Regions from separate parts of the Anabaena sp. CCY 0017 genome, predicted to be linked through region 1. Evidence: riboswitches for the same ligand, from Rfam matches in the RefSeq annotation. Region 1 holds a riboswitch; the other holds the start of a gene.
What was found. Region 1 has a riboswitch for cobalamin ahead of ACM0OW_RS12765 (hypothetical protein). Riboswitches for the same ligand answer to the same signal wherever they lie in the genome.
Positions count from the first base shown of each region.

Region 2: another riboswitch for cobalamin. It lies ahead of cobG (precorrin-3B synthase); the one in region 1 lies ahead of ACM0OW_RS12765 (hypothetical protein).

Region 1 covers NZ_CAWUDG010000008.1:174,725-178,419, forward strand. Annotated here, with positions in the region: gene ACM0OW_RS12755 ((2Fe-2S) ferredoxin domain-containing protein) at 1-370, opposite strand, end outside; gene ACM0OW_RS12760 (TonB-dependent receptor) at 398-2,398, opposite strand; gene ACM0OW_RS12765 (hypothetical protein) at 2,462-2,707, opposite strand; cobalamin riboswitch at 2,814-2,962, opposite strand; gene ACM0OW_RS12770 (DUF4912 domain-containing protein) at 3,290-3,695, shown strand, end outside.
Region 2 covers NZ_CAWUDG010000001.1:1,076-4,770, forward strand. Annotated here, with positions in the region: gene cbiE (precorrin-6y C5,15-methyltransferase (decarboxylating) subunit CbiE) at 10-1,221, opposite strand; gene ACM0OW_RS00020 (hypothetical protein) at 1,442-1,651, shown strand; cobalamin riboswitch at 1,779-1,936, shown strand; gene cobG (precorrin-3B synthase) at 1,985-3,469, shown strand; gene ACM0OW_RS00030 (precorrin-8X methylmutase) at 3,536-3,695, shown strand, end outside.

The DNA.
Region 1 (3,695 bases):
AACGACGATAAAAAGCAGCCCGACTAACTTGACGTTTTTGTCTTAATTTCAATGGGGTTTTACACTCTGGTCCCCCTAAACTTGGTTCAATACATAAATGTAAATGCCAACCTTCAGCTGCTACCGTTAAATAACCATCGTAAAGAATACACAATTTAGGTGCAGCAGTAAATTCCAGTTCTAATACACCACCTTCGGCAACATGACCGACTCCTACTTGATGCCAATTTTCCTGAAATAAGGTGTACAGCAATGATGATAAAACATCTGTATTGGCAGGAAAATCTTCATACTCAACTCTACCTCCTGAAAGCAGAGGTTCTGTTGTCATCAGATTTAATGGTGTTACCCAAGGATTAAATTGCGTCATGGTATTTACCAATTTTTACGAAATTTTTCAGAATGTGGATCTTAAACCAACTTGAAAAACTCTACCTGCGTCGGGGAAACCCGCAAAAAGTTGATAGCGTTGGTTGAAAATATTATCTACACTACCACTAAGTACAAGGTTATCACTCAGAGAAATTCGCAGTTTAGTATCAAAGGTAGTATAACCTGACAAAAATTCTGTGTTGGTATTATTTGTGGGATAGCCACTGAGAGAACGCATGAGAAATTCTAAATATAAACCTTGAGCATTTTCATAAGAAATTCCGGCATTTAAACTATTTGCACCTGCGAAGCGTAACTCTTTACCTACTTCCGCAGAATTGCTACTTTCTAATATTTGTGGGTCATTCAGAGTATAATTGGCAAAGGCAAAAATATTCTTGGCTAGTTGCACATTCAAAGCTGCTTCAATTCCTCTGGTACGCACTAAGCCAATATTTTCAAATGAACCTATAGGAACACCAAAGTCAAAAGCAATATTATCCGATATGGTATTTTGAAAAAATGTTAAGCGTAGTAAACCAATATTACCTAGTTTTTGGTCAATACCAATATCATAACTATCACCTTTTTCGGGTCGTAAATTGGGATTCCCCACAAATCTAGCACCTTGACCAAATAAGTTAGATAGCGTAGGTACACGAAAATTTCTGATATAATTGGCTCTCAGGGTGGTAGATTCAGAAACTGCTAGTCTTGCACCGATACTGGGTGATGTAAAGGAACCATTAGCTAAACTGTTAAAATCTTGGCGCAAACCTAAGTTGACACCGAGGTTAGGTGTGATATCTACTTCATATCTAGCAAATAATGCTCCTTGACTAATACTACCGTCATAACTAACTGTTCTAATATTATCAGCAAAATTTAAGGTACTATTATTTGCTGAGACGTTGCGGTAGTCAAAGCCATAAACTAAAATTTGATTGTCGGCAAATTTCCAGCTATGCTGTGTTTGAATACCGTAGGAAGTTTGTCTATTGTCTAGTTGGTTAGTGGGTCTGTCAAAGCGAGTGTTGAGAAAGTCTGTGTAAATCTTTGCTGTTAATAAAGAATCATTTCCTTGACCTAGCTGAGAGTTCCAAGTTAAGTCAGCTAAAACTTGGTCTGTATATTTGCGATTATTAGGAGTTAAGGAATTGAAAAATCCTTGACCAAATTGTGGTTCAGGAATCGCTACTCCTCCTGGTACGCCTTGATTTTTAGCTAAGTATAAAGTAGAAAGAGTTAAGGTGTTTCTATTCCCTAAATCTGCTTCTAATTTGACGTTAAAATTATTAAACAGAACATCATCGTTTTCCCTGGTTCCCTCAAAATTAGCTTCGGGAATGAAAAAAGGAAAATTATTTTGCGCCTGGGTACGGTTATAACCCACAACCCAAGATATATCACCTTGTCTCCCGCTATTTTGAATGGTTTGCTGATTTAATCCATACGCGCCCAGAGTCACTCCCGCTTCGGTGGTAATTTTCTCTGTGGGACGACGAGTAATAATGTTAATTACACCCCCAATAGCATCGGAACCGTACAAGGTAGAACCACCACCTGGTAAAACTTCTACTCTCTCTACATTATTGGTGGTAATTTCCGAAAGGTCAAAACCACCAGAACCCAAATTATTGATTGGTCTCCCGTCGAGTAATATTAAAACTTGTCCGGTGTTAGAACCGCGAATAAATTGACCGCTTAATGCACCAACTCCTGTACCGACTGTACCATCACCTAAGACACCGGGGAGAAATTGCAGGGCTTCTTTGACTGTTCGCGCCCCTCTAGCTTCAATTTCTTCTTGGGTAATTACATACACAGGGCGTGTAGAATCTTCAACTGTGCCATCACGCCGCAAAGGTGAAGAGACTCTTTGATTTAAGAGTTTCTCAATTACAGTCAGTTCAATATCGGGTTCTGGTTCTGGTTCTGAAGCCATAACATATCCTGATGATAAACTACTATAAATTGTGTGCAGAATCAGTAAGTTGATCCCGCATTGCCAAGAAATTTTAGGCATCTAGTTTCTCTGTTTAAGTATGGGTGTGATTTAGACTGCTTGTAGAGTCTAGGACATGAGTTTTTAACCGCCGATAAACGCCGATAAACGCCGATGAATTTCAGGTTGATTAGTTAATTGTTTGCAAATATGCTGGCTGTATTGAGTTACACGACGACAGGATGCCCACTCCAGAAGATTTATCATGTTAAGATGTCTGCCTGGTTTACTTGCAAGGCGCTGTATATCCAAATTCAGCCACAAAAAATTTCCAGTTAAGGGAATACCTGAACTCAGCAAAAATTTATGTGCTGGTGCGTTGCTTTGCACGAAAACGCATCCTACAAAAATTGTGGGTTTAATTCTGTTTTAATAAATACCTGTGCTGACCAAGTTTTTTTGTTCTATACATGATCTGTGCCTCGCAGATAGGTGTTTGCTTGGAAGTTACGTCAGTGGGCATTCTGACTCAGAGACAAAAACAATTATTATCTCTTCACAGCTGCGGGACAGCGCCGGATTTACACCGAACTTTCCCCCGTAATACAGGAGTTACCTGTTACGTCTGATGGATGCTTGCCATAAGAACTGACTTTTTTGATTCAATCATATTACTATAAAAGTGTAAATTTGTACAAAAAAAGTTGCGTTGCCGGAAAGATTAGATACAAAAGGTTGTTACCCAGATGGTAATGATAATGATTATTATTCTGTCTAACTGTTTTGTCAACTGCTAATAGAGGTAATTTGGGCATAAATAGTTAATTTTTATGACTTTTTCAGACTCGCTAAGTCTTGGTCAACAGAAAATTAGAAGAAATTTGACACCAGATGTATAATTAGCGCGTCTCCTCTTGCATTAAAAGATAAAATTAAGACCATCCGGCTTTCTGTACCTAGATAAAGAGCATTATGTGGCAACAAGAAAAAAAAGATAGTGCGATAGTCAGTCTGGCATTATTACTGTCCTTAGCTACTAGCCCTATGGCAGTACATTTGTTCGTGCCGACACCAGTGCTGGCACAATCTGCCACTGACGCTGACTCTTTTCCACTACCGACAAGTGTGGAAGATGGAACTACGGTGCGGATTGATGGTTCTATGAATTTGGCTGCAATCAACCAAAGTTTAAAACAAGGTTTTGAGCAAGAGTTTTCGGGGGCTAATGTAGAAGTTGCCAGCAATGGTGCTGATGTGGCTATATCAGCTTTAATAGATGGTACTGTTGATCTAGTTGCGATCGCCCGTGGTTTGACTCCAGATGAACAAGCCCAAGGTCTGGTACAATTACCATTTCAACGAGAAAATATTGCCATCA
Region 2 (3,695 bases), on a different contig from region 1:
CTTTGCGTTTCAATCCTTAATCACCATCCATTGAGTAACAGGTGACATAGCCCGCCAACCTAAAAACTTACCAATAGGTTCTGCTCTTTGCATAGCAATACGAGTTAAACTACCACCAACTTGGTTATACCATTTAAATAAAGTTTGCTCACCCTCCACAGTCACAACATTAGCCACTAACCGCCCACCCGGACGCAGTACTTTCCAACAGATATCAAAAAGCCCTGCTGCTGTAACTCCACCACCAATAAATATAGCGTCGGGTGTGGGTAAATCTTTCAAAATTGATGGTGCTTTACCGCTAATAATTTTTAAGTGGGGAGTTCCTAAAGCTGCTGCGTTATCGGCTATGTACCCCAGTCTAGAGGAATTCTGTTCAATAGCGATCGCCTGACATCGAGAATGAGTCCGCATCCATTCGATAGAAATTGAACCACAACCCGCGCCGACATCCCATAGTAGCTGTCCGGGAGTGGGAGCTAATTTTGCTAAAGTCACCGCCCTCACTTCACTCTTAGTTAACTGTCCATCATGATGATAGGCATGATCTGGCAATCCTGGTAATCTGGGTAAAGGTATTACCCCAGCATCAGCAATACATTCCAGTGCGATCGCATTCAACGGTGCAATTTCTGTTTCATGCCAATCTGCGGCTGTACCTTCGACAATTCTCTCATGAATACCGCCCAGATGTTCTAAAACTGTAATTTTGCTACCACCATAACCACGATTTGTCAAGATTTCGGCAACAATTGCGGGGGTGTCTTTTCCTTCACTCAAAATCAACAGTTTAGCCTGGGGATAGATATAAGCCTGGAGTAAAGAAGCTGGACGACCGCACAAACTCAAGGTTTCTATATCAGTGAAAGACCATCCCAGTTTGGCACAGGCGAGGCTGAAGGTAGACGGTGCAGGAATAATCGTAATTTCCTCTAGGGGAATTTGTCGGGTAATGGTGACACCGATACCATAACAGCAGGGGTCGCCACTGGCTAATACACAGATTGATTCACCCCGACGACGGATAATGTCGGCTATGGAGGTGCTAATGGGAGATGTCCAGGCTATTTTCTGACGTGGGTCATCTGGTGGGAACATGGCTAAATGGCGATCGCCTCCGACAATCACTTCAGCTTGGTCTACTAGAGAACGAGCGATCGCACTTAAACCCTGTAACCCATCTTCACCAATCCCCACAATCGATAGCCATTTCCGTGTCATAGAAGCTGTAATAATTTAACTAGATATTGCGGCTTTGACTGCGATTAAGAGCAGTTATTCTAATCTATTAATCAGGTTTTAACTCAACACTCCCAAGTTTGATGTTTATAACTTTTACTCGTGTGTTATAATGAGTAAGCATTACAACTGTTGAACAGGTAAAATATAGAAATATATATTTACTTGGGTTAATGAAATTTCACAATTAGGTTGGTATTAATTGAAAATTAAAGCGTTGGATGTCAAAGCAGGCGATCGCATTATTGCCTATTGCAAGAATAAAATGCAAGTTTGCAAGGTGAAACGCATATTAGAACCTGGTTCTAGCAACATCACACTATCTGTATTCACATCCGAGCATTATCGGGGATGCTTAGTTTCCTGTGTAGTCCGGTTCCAGTGTGACACCTTAGTTGATTTAGTACAATAAAATTAGTAGAATTTTGCGTAATTAGCCCAAAAAATGTCACAGGCTTAATCTCTGGTTTGTCAATAAATTCTCCAAATATATCAAGTGATATATTTAACTGAATATTAAAAATATGCAGCATCCAGCGAGCTGAATACCTGATCATGTTAAATTAATAAAGCTAAGAGTTGGGAAACTCCGGTGAAATTCCGGGACTGTGCCGCAGCTGTAATGGGAAGGCCAAAACAGAGCATTGAGTTTTTTACTTGCCAAGTCAGAATGCCAACCATAGCAGTGTATTAAAGACACACTCACTATCTACTGCCTGCGTCGCACAGGGAAGGAGTTACAGTTTTGCTGTCCGGTTTTGCCTTATGTCCTGGTTTGTTTTATGATACAGCCGCCCAAGATGGGATATTATCTCGCATCAGAATACCAGGTGGAATTCTGGATAGTCAACAGTGTCATGCAATCGCAGATATAGCAGAGAATTACGGGGGCGGTTATGTTGATGTTACCAATCGCGCCAACCTCCAAATCAGGGAACTGCGTTCGGGAATAAATCCAGCAGTTCTCAAGCATTTACAAAATATCGGTATCGGTTCTCGCAATTTTGCTGTTGACCACATTCGGAATATTATGACCAGCCCCACTGCTGGTATTGATCCCCAAGAATTAATTGATACTCGTCCCTTTGTGCAAGACTGGGAAAATTATATCGCCGCACATCCTCAGCTATCAGGACTATCAGCAAAATTTAGCGTTTGCTTTGATAGTGGTGGTAAAGTTTCGGTGTGCGATCGCCTCAACGATATCATGTTTGCTGCTGTCTTAATTGACGGGAAAGTTTATTTTCGGCTATGTCTCAGCGTCGGTGTCAAGGGAAAACCACCCGTTGATATGGGAATTGTCTTATTACCAGAGTTATGTTTGCCACTTTTGGCAGCTTTAGCAGATATTTATCTCAATTATACTGACCCTAACAGTCGGCGCAAGCTGCGTTTGCGAGAGCTGTTAAATAACTTAGGTTGTGAAAATTATCTGCAAGAAGTTGAACAACGTCTAGGTTTTAACCTCACCCCTCAGCGACAGTTGAATAAAACCAGTCTCGAAAAAAATTCAAAATCTAACTATCAACATATCGGCATTCATCCCCAGCGTCAGCCAGGCTTATTTTATATTGGCGTGGTTTTACCGTTAGGTAGGCTAGAGAGTCAGCAAATCCGGGGTTTAGCTGATTTAGCCCAAAAATTCGGTAGCGGGACTCTGAGGCTAACTCCTTGGCAAAATTTACTCCTGACTGATATTCCACAGCGATCGCTTACCGATGTCAAGAGTGAAATCGCTGCTCTAAAATTAGATATATCGGCAAGTAATATCAATACTGCATTAGTTGCCTGTTCTGGTAATAAAGGTTGTGCAGCATCTGCCACAGATACTAAAGGTGATGCTTTAGCATTAGCAAAATATCTCGAAACTCATGTTAGTCTGAATCACCCAGTTAATATTCACTTTAGCGGCTGCGAAAAATCTTGCGCCCAACATAGTCATAGTGATATTACCTTGCTCGGTGTCAGTCTAGAATCAGAACATGGAACCTTGGAAGCTTATCATATTTATGTTGGTGATAGCTGGCGTAGCGAAGCCATAGGTGACAGCAACCAAAAATTTGGTCGTCAACTCTATCAATATGTCACAGTGGCCGAACTACCTGTATTGTTAGGGCAGATGTTACAAGTTTATAAAATTCAATGCCGAAATCCTGATGAATCCTTTGGAGAATTTGTTAATAGATATGGAATTGCCCAATTACAGCCGTTATTCTCCCCAGTGAGTTAGGGTTATTTCTGTTAACTTGCGTGGCATAGCCATTACCATTCACCATTCACCATTCACTATTTTCCCATGTCTGACTACATCCGAGATGCTAACGAAATTTACAGTAAATCCTTTGCCATTATCAGAGCAGAAGCCAACCTAGATGTGCTGCCGCCAGATGTAGCAAAAGTGGCTGTACGCCTGATTCATGCCTGTGGAATGACTGATATCGTCAATGACTTGGGAT